One region of the Microbacterium songi genome, then DNA from elsewhere that is predicted to be linked to it. Evidence: predicted binding sites of a transcription regulator. Region 1 holds the regulator's gene; the other holds the start of a gene.
The links. The regulator HrcA, encoded in region 1, represses chaperone genes, less so after heat shock. The targets are predictions, from matches to a motif close to TTNGCACTCGNNNNNNNCGAGTGCNAA.
Positions count from the first base shown of each region.

Region 1 (7,305 bases):
CCAGCCGTCCGCGACGCCGCCCGCGCAGCTCCGCAACTTCTGCATCATCGCTCACATCGACCACGGCAAGTCGACGCTCGCCGACCGCATGCTGCAGATCACCGGCGTCGTCTCCGACCGAGACATGCGCGCGCAGTACCTGGACCGCATGGACATCGAACGCGAGCGCGGCATCACGATCAAGTCGCAGGCGGTGCGCATGCCGTGGGAGGTCGACGGCAACACTTACGCACTGAACATGATCGACACCCCCGGTCACGTCGACTTCACCTACGAGGTGAGTCGATCGCTGGCCGCCTGCGAGGGCGCGATCCTGCTGGTCGATGCCGCACAGGGGATCGAGGCGCAGACACTGGCCAACCTCTACCTCGCGCTCGATAACGATCTGCAGATCATCCCGGTCCTCAACAAGATCGACCTGCCCGCCGCCGACCCCGAGAAATACGCACGGGAGCTCGCCAGCCTCATCGGCGGCGAGCCTGAGGACGTACTCCGCGTGAGCGGCAAGACGGGCATGGGCGTCGAGGAACTGCTCGACCACGTCGTCCAGCAGATCCCGTCGCCGCGGGGTGACCCGGATGCCCCGACCCGGGCCATGATCTTCGACTCGGTCTACGACTCCTATCGCGGCGTCATCACCTATGTGCGCATGATCGACGGATCGCTCAACCCGCGCGAGCGCATCCAGATGATGTCGACCCGTGCCGTCCACGAACTGCTCGAGATCGGCGTCTCCTCGCCCGAGCCGACCCCCACCAAGGGGCTGGGTGTCGGCGAGGTCGGCTACCTCATCACCGGTGTGAAAGACGTCCGCCAGTCCAAAGTCGGCGACACCGTGACGAGCGCCGCGAAGCCGTCGAAGCAGGCGCTGCCCGGCTACACCGACCCCAAGCCGATGGTGTTCTCGGGTCTGTACCCCATCGACGGCAGCGACTACCCGATCCTCCGCGAGGCCCTCGACAAGCTGAAGCTCTCGGATGCTTCGCTCAACTACGAGCCCGAGACGTCGGTCGCCCTCGGATTCGGGTTCCGCTGCGGCTTCCTCGGGCTTCTTCATCTGGAGATCGTGACCGAGCGTCTGGAGCGCGAATTCGGGCTCGATCTCATCTCGACCGCCCCGTCCGTGACCTATGAAGTCATCACGGACGACAAGAAGTCCTTCACCGTCACGAACCCGAGCGAGTTCCCGTCCGGCACGAAGATCTCCAGCGTCACCGAGCCGATGGTCAAGGCCGCGATCCTCGCACCCAAGGACTACGTCGGCACCATCATGGAACTGTGCCAGTCGCGGCGTGGCACGCTCCTCGGCATGGAATACCTCGGCGAAGACCGGGTCGAGATCCGCTACACGATGCCCCTCGGTGAGATCGTCTTCGACTTCTTCGACCATCTGAAGTCAAAGACCGCCGGCTACGCGTCGCTGGACTACGAGCCCAGCGGCGATCAGGAGGCGGACCTCGTGAAGGTCGACATCCTGCTGCAGGGCGAGCCGGTCGACGCCTTCAGTGCGATCGTGCACCGGGAGAAGGCGTACGCCTACGGCGTGCTCATGACCGAGCGCCTCAAAAAGCTCATCCCGCGTCAGCAGTTCGAGGTGCCGATCCAGGCCGCGATCGGCGCACGCATCATCGCCCGCGAGTCGATACGGGCGATGCGCAAGGACGTGCTCGCGAAATGCTACGGCGGTGACATCAGCCGAAAGCGCAAACTTCTGGAGAAGCAGAAGGAAGGCAAGAAGCGCATGAAGATGGTCGGCCGCGTCGAGGTGCCGCAGGAGGCGTTCATCGCCGCCCTGTCGGGCGACACGGAGAAGAAGGACGGAAAGTAGGCTTCGCCGATGCGCCGTGGGACCTTTCGAGACGAGACCGTCGATTACGCCGCGGTCGGGGCGACGCAGGCCCCCGACCTCATGCAGTACCCGCCCGAGCGCAGCCTCCCCGCGGAGGAGTCGTGGCGGATCGGCAGTGGTGAGCAGCGGTTCACCACCGCCAGCGAGGCGCTGCTGTCGTGGGATGCGCAACGCGGTGGCGGTCTCGAGCTGAAGGACGTGCGGCCCGCCGCCGGTCCGATGTACTCGGGTGTCAGTTTCGACGACGAGGGCAATCCGACCGCTCCCAGTCGCCTCGAGGTCGAGCAGCGCTTCGACGCCGACGGCACACCTTACGTCGGTGCGGGTTCGACCGTGCACCTCCGCGGGCGCATCGGCGGTCAGCGCGTCGACGCCGAGCTGCGGGTGATCTTCGCCGTGGAGGAACCGCGCAGAGTCGGATTCGCCCTCGGCACCGTGGGCAGCTCGGTGGTCAGCGGCGAGGAGTCGTTCATGATCGAGTGGCGCGGCAACGACGAGGTGTGGTTCACCGTGCGGGCTTTCGACGCGCCGATCGCGCTGGCCTACAAGCTGTTCCCCGCTCTCACGCGGCGGCGGCGCAAGGCCCTGTTCACCCGCTACCTCCGGGCGATCTCCCCGCTGTACACGACGCCCGGCTGATGGGCTCCGCTCTTCCGCTCGGCGATCCCGCACCCGCCGACGGCCGGCTGCCGTCCGGCACGCGCATCGATGCAGACACCGACTTCGGCGTCTACCTGCACGTGCCGTTCTGTCGCGTCCGCTGCGGCTACTGCGACTTCAACACCTACACCTCGACCGAACTGCAGGGTGCACGCCAGGACGAGTACGCCGACGTCGTCCTTCGCGAGGTCGACCTGGCCGCAGAGGTGCTGGTCGAGGCCGGGGGGCTGCGGCCCGCCACGACGGTGTTCTTCGGGGGCGGGACGCCGACGCTGCTGCCGGCGGGCGACCTCGCGCGCATGCTCGAGGCGGTCCGCGATCGGTTCGGGCTCGTCGCCGGTGCCGAGGTGACGGTCGAGGCCAATCCCGACACGGTCACTCCGGGCGTGGCATCCGATCTCGCGGCCGCCGGCGTGACGCGCATGTCCATCGGGATGCAGTCCTCGGTGCCGCACGTGCTGGCGGCCCTCGACCGCACCCACGATCCCGACAACGTGACGACAGCGGTCCAGTTCGCCCGCACCGCCGGCCTCGACGTCAGCCTCGACCTCATCTACGGCGCACCCGGCGAGAGCCTCGCCGACTGGCGCCACTCGCTCGAGACGGCCCTCGCGCACGAACCCGATCACATCTCGGCCTACGCCCTCATCATCGAGGACGGCACCAAGCTCGCCCGCCAGATCCGACGCGGAGAGGTGCCCGCACCCGACGACGACCTGCAGGCCGACATGTACGAGCTCGCCGACGAGCTGCTGGGGGCGGCGGGCTACGACTGGTACGAAGTGTCGAACTGGTCGACGGGCGAGCGCCACCGGTCGCGCCACAATCTCGCCTACTGGCGGGGTGCGGACTGGTGGGGATTCGGTCCCGGCGCGCACAGCCATATCGCCGGTACGCGCTTCTGGAACGTCAAGCATCCCGCGGCGTACGCGCAGCGGCTGGCGGCAGGCGAATCGCCCGCCGCGGGGAGGGAGCAGCCGGATGCCGCCGCCCGGTCGCTCGAGGACGTCCTGCTGCGCTCCCGCATCCGCGAGGGGCTGCCGATCGCGGATCTGCTCGGCGAGGGGCGTCATGCCGTGGCCGCGCTCATCGCGGATGGACTCATCGACGGCGCCGACGCCGTGCACGGACGCATCGTCCTCACCCTCCGCGGGCGGCTCCTCGCCGACGCCGTGGTGCGGGCGCTGACGGACTGACGCGCCTCCCATCCGTTGCCCGGGCGATCCGATAGAATTGGCACTCCAGACATGCGAGTGCCAGGCGGGAGGGGATGACATGGTCAGTGAGCGCGGACTGCAGGTCCTCCGGGCGATCGTGCAGGACTACGTCGACACCCATGAGCCCGTCGGCAGCAAGGCCATCGTCGACCGGCATTCGTTCGGCGTCTCCGCCGCGACGATCCGCAACGACATGGCGCTGCTCGAGGACGAAGAGCTGATCACCGCTCCGCACACCTCGTCGGGACGCGTACCCACCGACAAGGGCTATCGCGTCTTCGTCGATCATCTCGCCGAGCTCCGTCCGCTCACCCCGGCGCAGCGCGCGGCGATCGCCTCGTTCCTCGAGGGTCCGACCGACCTGGACGACCTGTTGTCGCGTACCGTGCGCGCCCTGACGCAGCTCACCGGTCAGGTCGCCATCGTGCAGTATCCCTCCTTCGCGCGGGCGAGTGTCTCCCATGTGGAGCTCGTCGCACTCGGCGCCGGGCGCATGCTCGTGATCGTCGTGACCGACACCGGACGGGTGTCGCAGCGACTCGCGTTCGTGCGGGAGGAGTTCGACGAGGCCGACATCGCGCGGCTGCGCCGCGGCATCGCCGACCTCGTCGTCGGACGATCCGTACGCGACGCCGCGCACCGCGTGGGGGAGATGCTGGCCGAAGAGACGCTGGGGCCCCTCGCGACCGACTCGGCGGCCCGGGTGATCGCGGCCGTCGTGGCCGAGGAGCTCGACGAGTTCCGTCAGGATCGCCTCGTCATGGCCGGTGCGGCGAATCTGGCGCGGCGCGAGTCCGATTTCCGCGGCAGCATCTACCCGCTGCTGGAGGCGATCGAGGAGCAGGTCACGCTGTTGCGCCTGATGGCGGAGATGACCGCGGACGAGCACGGCCTCGCGGCCAGCATCGGGCGCGAGAACGAGTCCTTCGGGCTCTCCGAGGCTTCCGTGCTCGCCAGCGGCTACGACTCCGCCCGAGGAAACGCACGCGTCGGACTCATGGGTCCCACGCGCATGGACTACCCGACCAATCTTGCGGCGGTACGAGCCGTCGCCGGCTATCTCACCCGGATGCTCGAAGACGACGACAACGCTCGCTGAGCAGCATCCGTGACGAACGATCCCCGCGTCCTGCGCGGGCAGGAAGGCGATTGTGGCTGACCACTACGAAGTCCTCGGTGTCTCGCGCGAGGCGACCCCCGAGGAGATCAAGAAGGCGTACCGCCGGCTGGCGCGCGAGCTCCACCCCGACGTGAACCCGAGCCCCGAGGCATCCGAGCGGTTCAAACTCGTGACCCACGCCTACGACGTGCTCAACGACCCCGAGCAGCGTCGTCGCTACGACATGGGCGGCGACTCGTCGCCGTTCGGCGGAGGTGGGGGCGCGGCGGGCGGGTTCGGCGGCTTCGGCGACATCTTCGAGACCTTCTTCGGCGCGGCCGGGGGTCAGCGCTCCGGGCGACCTCGCTCGCGGCGCGAGCGAGGTCAGGACGCCCTCGTCCGCGTCACCCTGGGCCTGGAGGACATCGTCTTCGGCGTCCACCGCGACATCGATGTCGACACCGCCGTGCTCTGCGAGACGTGCCAGGGGTCGTGCTGCCAGCCGGGAACCTCGCCCGTCACATGCGACATCTGCCACGGTGCGGGTCAGGTGCAGCGCACCGTCCGAAGCCTGCTCGGCAACGTCGTCACCAGCCAGCCCTGCGGTTCGTGCCAGGGATACGGCACGACGATCCCGTATCCGTGCGCCACCTGCCAGGGGCAGGGTCGCGTGCGCTCGCGCCGTACCGTGTCGATCGACATCCCGGCGGGCGTCGAGACCGGCCTGCGCCTGCAACTGCCCGGATCGGGTGAGGTCGGGCCGGCCGGGGGGCCCAACGGCGACCTCTACCTCGAGGTGACGGTCACGCCGCACGAGGTCTTCAGCCGAGACGGCGACGACCTGCTCGCCACGCTCGAGGTGTCGATGCCCGATGCCATCCTCGGCACGACCACGACGATCGAGTCGCTGGACGGCCCCGTCGAGCTCGAGCTGCGCGCGGGGGTTCAGGGCGGCGACGTGCTCACGATCAAGGGCCGCGGCATCACTCCGCTGCGAGGAAGCCAGCGGGGCGACCTCAAGGTCGGCGTGCACGTGGTGACGCCGTCGCGCCTCGACGCGAGGCAGCGCGCGATGATCGAGGACTTCGCGAAGAAGCTCAAGGCCCCGGCGCCGCACCTGTCGGAGTTCCACCAGGGGCTGTTCGCCAAGCTGCGCGATCGCTTCCGCGGCTGACCGCATGGTTCTGCACTTCCTCCTCGACACGGTCACGACGGCCCGCCCCGGCGATGTCGTCGCGCTGACGGGTGCCGAGGCGCACCATGCCGCCGCTGTGCGTCGGGTGCGCGTCGGCGAGGAGGTGACCGTCGGCGACGGTCGGGGTGCGTGGCTGACCGGCGCATGCGAGTCGGTCTCACCGCGCGAGGTCATCGTCCGCATCGCGGAGCGGACGGATGCCTCGCCCTCCGCGCCGCGCATCGTGCTCGTGCAGGCGCTGGCGAAGGGCGACCGCGACGAGCTTGCCGTCCAGGCCGCCACCGAGCTCGGTGTCGACGAGATCGTCCCGTGGCAGGCCGCGCGCAGCGTCGCGCGGTGGGAGGTGGGAAAGGCCGAGAAGGGTCGGGTGCGATGGGCGAGCATCGTGCGCGAGGCGGCCAAGCAGGCGCATCGCGCGTGGGTGCCCGAGGTCGCGCCGCTTTCGACCACGAAGCAGCTCGTGGCCCGCGCCGAGACGGCGCGAGTCCTCGTGCTGGAGCCCACGGCCTCCCGCGCCCTCACTTCGATGGACTTCGACGGCGCGGACGAGCGCGACATCGTCCTCGTCGTCGGGCCCGAGGGCGGAATCGCTCCGGAGGAGCTCTCCGCGCTCGAGACCGCCGGCGCCCGCGGCGTGCGCATCGGCGATGCGGTGCTGCGCACCTCGACGGCGGGCCCCGCGGCGATCGTCGTCGTGAGCGCCGCGATCCGCCGCTGGTGAGATCGGTCCGGACGACCGGAGCCAGCCGGGCTTTCGACGGCTCGGTAGACTGGCCCCATGAGCGAGCCGACGATCTTCACCCGCATCCTCGGTGGTGAGATCCCGTCCGAGATCATCGCGGAGACCGACAATGTGTTCGCGATCCGCGATATCGCCCCCCAGGCTCCCGTGCATCTGCTGGTGATCCCGAAGACATCGGAGTACCGCGACGTCGTCGAGCTGGCGGCGGGCGATCCGGCTCTCCTCGCCGAGGTGATCGCCGTGGCGGGCGACCTCGCGCGGGAGCACGCGAAGGGCGAGTTCCGCCTTGTGTTCAACACCGGCGCCGCTGCCGGCCAAACGGTGTTCCACGTGCACGCGCACGTGCTCGCCGGTGGACTGAGTGAAGAGAGTATCCGTGCCTGAGTCGTCCGAATCCCCCGACCAGTCGGTCGACACCGTCCTGGTCGACGGTGTCGCCATGGTGCAGCTCCTCGGCCCGCAGGACCGCTTGCTGAGGGTGGTCGAGGGAGAGCATCCTGATGTCGACGTGCACGTCCGCGGCAACGAGATCACCCTCACCGG
Region 1 is NZ_JBHZIE010000003.1:117,545-124,849, reverse strand. It holds gene lepA (translation elongation factor 4) at 1-1,828, shown strand, start outside; gene ACFM35_RS06275 (DUF1990 domain-containing protein) at 1,838-2,488, shown strand; gene hemW (radical SAM family heme chaperone HemW) at 2,488-3,705, shown strand; gene hrcA (heat-inducible transcriptional repressor HrcA) at 3,785-4,825, shown strand; gene dnaJ (molecular chaperone DnaJ) at 4,878-5,999, shown strand; gene ACFM35_RS06255 (16S rRNA (uracil(1498)-N(3))-methyltransferase) at 6,004-6,741, shown strand; gene ACFM35_RS06250 (HIT domain-containing protein) at 6,799-7,146, shown strand; gene ACFM35_RS06245 (PhoH family protein) at 7,202-7,305, shown strand, end outside.

Region 2 (7,305 bases), on a different contig from region 1:
CACGCGGGCCACCCGCGGATCGCGCACACCTCCGAGGAGCTGGCGGACGGATGCCTCGTGGGCGGAGTCGCCCGCGACGGTGGCGTACAGCGCGATGACCCGATCGAGCGGCAGCGTGGCACGCACCGCCGCGCGGACGGCCGGAACGGGTTGGCCGCTGCGGAGCAGGAGACCAGCCGCGTAGGCCGACCCGAGCAGATCGTCGTCGGCCGCGACGGACGGGGAGTGATCGTCGGGGGCGGTGCAGACCGCCTCCACCACGGCGCGCGTCGCCGGGTCCAGGGCGCGCAGGCGGTGCGCGATGACGTCCTGCAGCGCATCGCCGATGGCTCCGTGCGCGCCGTCGCCTGCGCACTCCCCGCTGTCATGGACGGACAGCGACTCGGCGACCAGCCACGACATCCCTCCGGTGAGCGCGAGGATGTCGTCGACGCAGGCGCGAGGCATCCGTCGATCCCGTTCCTCGAGATGCACCTGCACATCGCTGCGGGAGATGTGGCCGAGGACGATCGCCGACTGGGCCCGCTCGAGCGTGTCCGCGATCTGCTGCAGGGTCGGCGGAAGCGGCCCGGGTCGGGTGGCGATGACGACCGCCGCCGCCGGATCGCCCGTGCGGCTCTGCACGGCAGCGATCTGGGCGGGGGTGAGCAGGTGGGCATCGTCGATCATCAGCACCGTCGAGGCGGGAACGGCGGCGATGTCCGACTCGCCGCGCGCCAGCGACGTCGCGGTGCCCTGGGCGGTCAGAGCGCGGCGAAGGTGTCGCATCACGCGCGACTTGCCCGAGCCGGCGGGGCCCACCACCAGCGCCCGGGAGGGGGCGGTGCCGGCGGCGATGCCGTCGACGTGAGCGCGGGCCAGACGTGTCCAGAGCAGGGGAGTGTCGGCGATGCGCAGAGCGGTTTCGGCATTCAGGGACATGAGATCACCGGTCCGTTCCGTCGGCGTCGGTGCGGGGGAACACCACGACGACGTCGTTGTCGGGGGCGGGCGTCAGCAGCGGGGACGAGGGGTTCGTCGTGGTGGGGGCGGGATCGGTGTCGGCCGCCTCGTCGGCCGGGTCACCGGCGGCGGGGTCGTCGACGGTCACCGCGGGACTGTCGCTGACGCTCGGCGATGTTCTTTCGGGCGCACCGGAGTCGCCCAGCGTCTGCGAGACGAAGATGCCTCCGGCCAGGACGAGGGCCCCGGCCGAGATACCCGCGACGGTGACGATCCGCCCGATCCGCGACGGGCGCTCCCGCACCGCGTCCTCGGGCGCTTCACGGTCTGCCTCGGGCGCCGCAGGCCGATCCGCCGCCGCGTCGTGTGCCGGCCGGCTGCCGCCGAACAGCACACGCCGTTGTCTGGGCGGGCGCGCCGACGTGCCGTGGTGATGCGCAGTGGATCGGTCGGGATCCCCGATCGAGGGGGAGTCGGATGCCGCGTCGCCGGCAGCCTCGCGTGCGGTCGCGATCTCGGCGCACATCCGTGCGGCCCCGAGGGCCATGATCGCCTTGGGGTCGCTGTCGACGGCGATCGGCCGATCGAATCGTTCGGAGAGCAGCTGTGCGATACGCGGGATGCGCGAGGATCCGCCCGTGAGGAGGACCGCCTCGATCTCCGCCGGAGCGACCTGTGAGCCCGCGATCGCCTCGGCGAGAGCATCCACCGTGTCGACGATGCCCGCTTCGATCATGTCCTCGAACTCGGAGCGGGTCAGCCGGACGGTCACCGAGCGTCCGCCGAGCATCACCGGGATGACCGCCTCGGAATCGAACGAGAGCGATTCCTTGGCCTCGATGCACTCGCGCCGGAGGGCGGTGAGGGCCATCCGCGACTCCGGGTCGTCCCCGAGGTCGGCGGCAGTCAGCCCGGCCGCTTGCACCGCGTGCCGGACCACGACGTCGTCGAGATCGGCGCCGCCGAAAGAGGAGAGGCCCTGCGGCTGCCCGAGCACATCCACGTGACCGTTCCCGACGCGCAGCACCGCCGCATCGAAGGTGCCCCCGCCGAGGTCGTAGAGCGCGAGGACTCGTTCGCGTGCCAGAGGGCGCTCGGCGACGTAGTGACGGGCCGCGGCCTCCGGCTCGGTGAAGAGTACGGCGTCGCGCCATCCTTCGCGTGAGAGGGCGTCCCGGACCAGCTCGCGCCGATAATCGCCCCACCCGAGCGGGACGGTGACGGCGACCCCGGACGGCTCGCGCCCCTCGCGTTCGGACACGGTGTCGACCACCCAGGCGACGGTCCGCGCGTAGAGCTGCTCGGGGGTGAACCGCTGATCGCCCGCGCGGATCGGAACGTCGTCGCCGATGCGACGCGTGAACTCGCGGACGAGTCGCGCGGGTTGCACGATGCCCCGACGGATCGCGGCATCCGAGAACAGCAACTCGCCCTCCGCGACGAAAACGGCCGTCGGAGCGCTGGCGAGGTGCCTGCCGAGCGGGAAGCCATCGACGTGCACGGCGCGATCGGCGCCGTAGCGGGCTGTGGCGGCGGCGGTGCGGCTCATGCCCACATCGACGGCCAGATAGTACGGCGCTGTCATCATCCGACTCCCCAGTCGATCCTGCTCGCAGGCCGGGCGCCACGGGGGCAGCGCCTTTGCCTACACCAGCGATTCGGCGTCGGCGCGGATTCGGATTGGAGTGCGACCGAGATTGGCACTCGCGTTGCATGAGTGCCAGCTGTTCCCTAGACTGGGGTTAGCACTCTCAGGGTGAGGGTGCTAACCAGTCTTAGTTTCCAGGTTTCAAGAAAGAGGTAGACCGTGTCGGTTTCCACTCAGGTTTCCATCAAGCCGCTCGAGGACCGCATCGTCATCCAGCAGGTCGAGGCGGAGCAGACCACGTCCAGCGGTCTTGTGATCCCCGACACCGCCAAGGAGAAGCCCCAGGAGGGCGAGGTCGTGGCCGTCGGCCCCGGTCGCATCGACGACAACGGCAACCGCGTTCCGATCGACGTCGCCGTCGGCGACCGCGTGATCTACAGCAAGTACGGCGGCACCGAGGTCAAGTTCGGCGCGGACGAGTACCTCGTGCTCTCGGCTCGCGACGTGCTGGCGGTCGTCGTCCGCTGATCGGATCTTTTTCGAGAAGGGCCCGGATGCTTCGGCATCCGGGCCCTTCCTTCGTCCTGAAGGCAGACGGGGTATCCGCCGGTGGCAGGATTGCGCGGCTGAACGGCAGGCGACGGATGCCTCGACCCGGCCTCGACGGCGGTCGCGACCCCGCTCGGTCCTAGGGTGGATGAGTGACCTCGAAGAATGCCGAAACCCCCGCCGCGGCATCCGATGTCCCTTCGAACAGCGAGGCGGAGGCCGCACGCCAGCGCACGCTGGGAGGCGTGTATGCGTTCGGCGCCTACCTCCTGTGGGGCTTCCTCCCGCTCTACTTCGTCATCCTCGCGCCGACCGGCCCCTGGGAGCTCGTCGCGTGGCGCATCCTGTTCTCGCTCGTCTTCTGCGTGCTGCTGCTGACGGTGACGCGGGGGTGGGCGGCCCTCGGGCGCATTGTCCGCAACCGCCGCCTGCTGGGCTGGACGGCTGTCGCAGGCGCGCTCATCTACGTCAACTGGCAGGTCTTCATCATCGGCACCCTCAGTGGGCACGTGATCGAGACGAGCCTGGGGTACTTCATCAATCCGATCGTGACGGTGCTGCTCGGGGTGCTCGTGCTCCGCGAGCGCTTGCGCGTTCCCCAGTGGATCGCGATCGGACTGGCCGCGGTCGCGGTGATCGTGATCGTCGTCGGGTACGGCTCCTTCCCGTGGATCGCCCTGTCGCTCGCGTTCTCGTTCGGTCTCTACGGACTGGTGAAGAAGCGGATCGGGCCCGCGGTCGACGCCGTCAGCGGTCTCTCGCTCGAGACGGTCTGGCTCGCCCCGGTGGCCGTGGTGCAGCTCATCGCGGTGAGCGCGACGACCGGCCTGACGATCGGCAACGTCTCGGTCGGACACACGATCCTGCTCGTCCTGACCGGGGTCGTCACGGCCGTCCCGCTGCTGCTGTTCGCCGCGGGGGCGCGTCGCGTGCCCCTCACCGTCATCGGGCTGCTGCAGTTCATCGCCCCGATCATGCAGTTCATCTTCGGCGCCTTCGTGCAGGGCGAGCCGATGACACCTGAGAGGTGGGTCGGCTTCGGGCTCGTCTGGCTCGCGCTCATCCTGCTGAGCGCGGATTCCGTCATCTTCTCCCGCCGTGCGCGGGGGGCCTCGGACGTCGCCGCCGTCGTGTGAGCGAGCGCGGCTTCCGGATGCCGCGGACCCAGGCCTCATAACGATTTGACGGCGTTACAAACCGTTAACGAACGGCAACATCGCCGAGACCGTACCGCGGTTAGGTTGGGGACACTGGGCAAACGCATAAGTCTGCCCGCGTTTCTACACAGCAAGGAGCACCATGAGCGTTTTTACCCGAGGTAACGCCTCCCGATCCCGCGTCCGAGCGGTGATCGGCGGTCTCGCCATCGCCGGCGTCAGCGCCCTCGTTCTGGCAGGATGCGCGGGCGGAGGCACCGCCGCCGAGCCCTCCTCGTCCGGAGGAGCACCCGCGGAGGACCTCACCCTGAAGATCGGCACCGTCCTGCCGCAGACCGGCAGCCTCGCATTCCTCGGCCCGCCCGAAGAGGCCGGCGTGCAGTTGGCCATCAACGAGGTCAACGAGGCCGCAGCCGGCGTCACCATCGACGCCACCTTCGGCGACTCGGGCGATGCCGACAACAAGGCGTTCGAGACCACCGTCCCGAAGCTGCAGAGCGAAGGCGTCTCGGCCATGATCGGTGCCGCCTCGTCGGGCGTCACCAAGCTCTTCCTCGACAGCAACGTCAGCGAGGGCATCATCACGTTCTCGCCGGCCAACACGTCGCCCGACTTCACGACGTGGGATGACGACAACCTGTACTGGCGCACGGCTCCCAGCGACTTGCTCCAGGGCGAGGTGCTCGGCAACCTGGTCGCCGAGGACGGTCACAAGAACATCGGCATCATCTACCAGAACGACGCTTACGGCACCGGTCTGTACGGCGTCGTGAAGGACGTCTTCGAGTCCACCGGCGGCACCGTCGTGGCCGAGGCCTCCTACAACGACGGCGACGCATCCTTCGACGCCCAGGTGGCGACGATCGCTGCGGCGAAGCCCGACGCGATCGTCCTGATCACGTTCGACCAGTTCGCGACCATCGCGCCGCTGCTGGTCAACGCGGGTGAGGATGCCGCGAACTTCTACCTCGTCGACGGCAACCTCAAGCAGTGGGGTGCAGACGTCAGCGTCAGCCTCGAGGGCGCGAAGGGCACCACGCCCGGCCCGGTACTCTCGGACGACTTCCAGGAGCGACTGAACACCGCCTGGACGGCTGAGGGCAACGCCGCGCTGGAGGACTTCTCCTACGCAGCCGAGTCCTACGACGCGGTCGTGCTCCTCGCACTGGCTTCGCTGTCGGCCGGGTCGACCGATGCCGCCGACATCGCCGGCAAGCTGCAGGAAGTCTCGGGTGGAACCGGTGACGGCGAGAAGTGCGAGAACTTCGCCGACTGCGCCGCGATCATCAACGCCGGCAACGTGCCCGACTACGACGGATACTCCGGCGGAGTGGCGTTCGACGACGCGGGCGACCCGACGGAGGCCACGATCGGTGTCTTCCAGTACGGTGCCGACAACACGCACACGCGCATCAACTGAGCGCAACCGCATGACGAAGGGCCCCGGAGCGATCCGGGGCCCTTCTGCGTAGCCCGTCCTCGACCGACGTCGAGAGCCGACGAAAAGGAGGAGCGGATGCCTCGGCATCCGCTCCTCCTTTTTCGTCGTGGACCTACTCGTCCTCGGCGCCGAGGGTGCCCAGGTACAGGCCGATGACCTTGGGATCGTTGAGGAGCTCACGACCGGTGCCGTGGTACGCGTCGCGACCCTGGTCCAGGACGTAGCCCCGGTCGCAGATCTGCAGACAGCGGCGGGCGTTCTGCTCGACCATGATCGTCGTCACGCCGGCCTTGTTGATGTCGGAGACGCGGATGAACGCATCGTCCTGGCGCACGGGGGAGAGGCCCGCCGACGGCTCGTCGAGCAGCAGCACGGACGGATCCATCATGAGTGCGCGCGACATCGCCACCATCTGACGCTCGCCGCCCGAGAGCGATCCCGCGCGCTGCTTGAGACGCTTGCCCAGCTCGGCGAAGATGCCGGTGACGAACTCCAGACGCTCGGTGTAGATCTTGGGGTTCTGGTAGAGCCCCATCTGCAGGTTCTCCTCGATCGAGAGCGAGGGGAAGACGTTGTTGGTCTGAGGCACGAATGCGACACCGCGCTTCACGAGCTTGTCGGCCTTGAGGCCCACGATGCTCTCGCCCTTCACGGTGATGTCACCGCCCCGCACCTTCACCAGTCCGAAGATCGCCTTGAGGAGCGTCGACTTGCCGGCACCGTTCGGGCCGATGATGCCGATGAGCTCACCCTGGCGGGCGATGAGATTCGTGTTGTTCAGGATGTTGACGCCGGGCAGGTAGCCGGCGACGAGGTCTTTCACCTCGACGACGACGTCGTCCGTCTTGGCCACGGAGCGCACGCCCGCGTGGTCGACCTCGGCGGGTGCTCCCGATCGGGGGGCGGACTCGCTCATTTCGCCTCTTCCTGCTTCGCGTTCGTGCTGCCACCGGCCTCGGCGATGGACTCGCGCTCGGCCTCCTGGATCTCGGCGAGCAGTTGCTGTGCCTCGGCGTCGACGACGCCCTCATGGCGTCCCGTGATGATGCCGAGGTCGACGTCCTGGTGACTGCCCAGGTAGGCGTCGATGACGGCCTTCTCCTGCATCACCATGTCGGGCGGGCCCTCGGCGACGACGCGTCCCTCGGCCATCACGACCACCCAGTCGGCGATGTGGCGCACCATGTGCATGTCGTGCTCGACGAACAGGACCGTCATCCCGAGTCCCTTGAGGTCGAGGATGTGGTCGAGGAGCGATTGCGTCAGGGCGGGGTTGACACCCGCCATGGGCTCGTCGAGCATCACCAGGGTGGGATCGCTCATCAGTGCACGAGCCATCTCGAGCAGCTTCCGCTGACCGCCGGACAGCGAGGCCGCGAAGTCGGCCTCCTTCGCGTCGAGCTTGAACCGACGGAGCAGGTCGCGGGCCTTGTCTTCGATGTCGGTGTCCTGCGCACGCCAGAAGGCGGGGATGAAGCTCGTCCAGAACCGCTCGCCCCGCTGGCCGGTGGCGCCGAGCTTCATGTTCTCCAGGACGGTCAGGAGCGACAGCGCCTTCGTGAGCTGGAAGGTGCGCACCTGGCCCATGCGCGCCACCTTGAAGGCGGGGATGCCCGAGAGGGTCGTGC
Region 2 is NZ_JBHZIE010000006.1:231,246-238,550, reverse strand. It holds gene ACFM35_RS09595 (helix-turn-helix transcriptional regulator) at 1-921, opposite strand, end outside; gene ACFM35_RS09590 (Hsp70 family protein) at 926-2,530, opposite strand; gene groES (co-chaperone GroES) at 2,750-3,058, shown strand; gene rarD (EamA family transporter RarD) at 3,232-4,215, shown strand; gene ACFM35_RS09575 (ABC transporter substrate-binding protein) at 4,379-5,656, shown strand; gene ACFM35_RS09570 (ABC transporter ATP-binding protein) at 5,790-6,593, opposite strand; gene ACFM35_RS09565 (ABC transporter ATP-binding protein) at 6,590-7,305, opposite strand, start outside.
Region 2: a site for HrcA is predicted at 2,640-2,666, ahead of groES (co-chaperone GroES). Genes of this name have one in related genera too.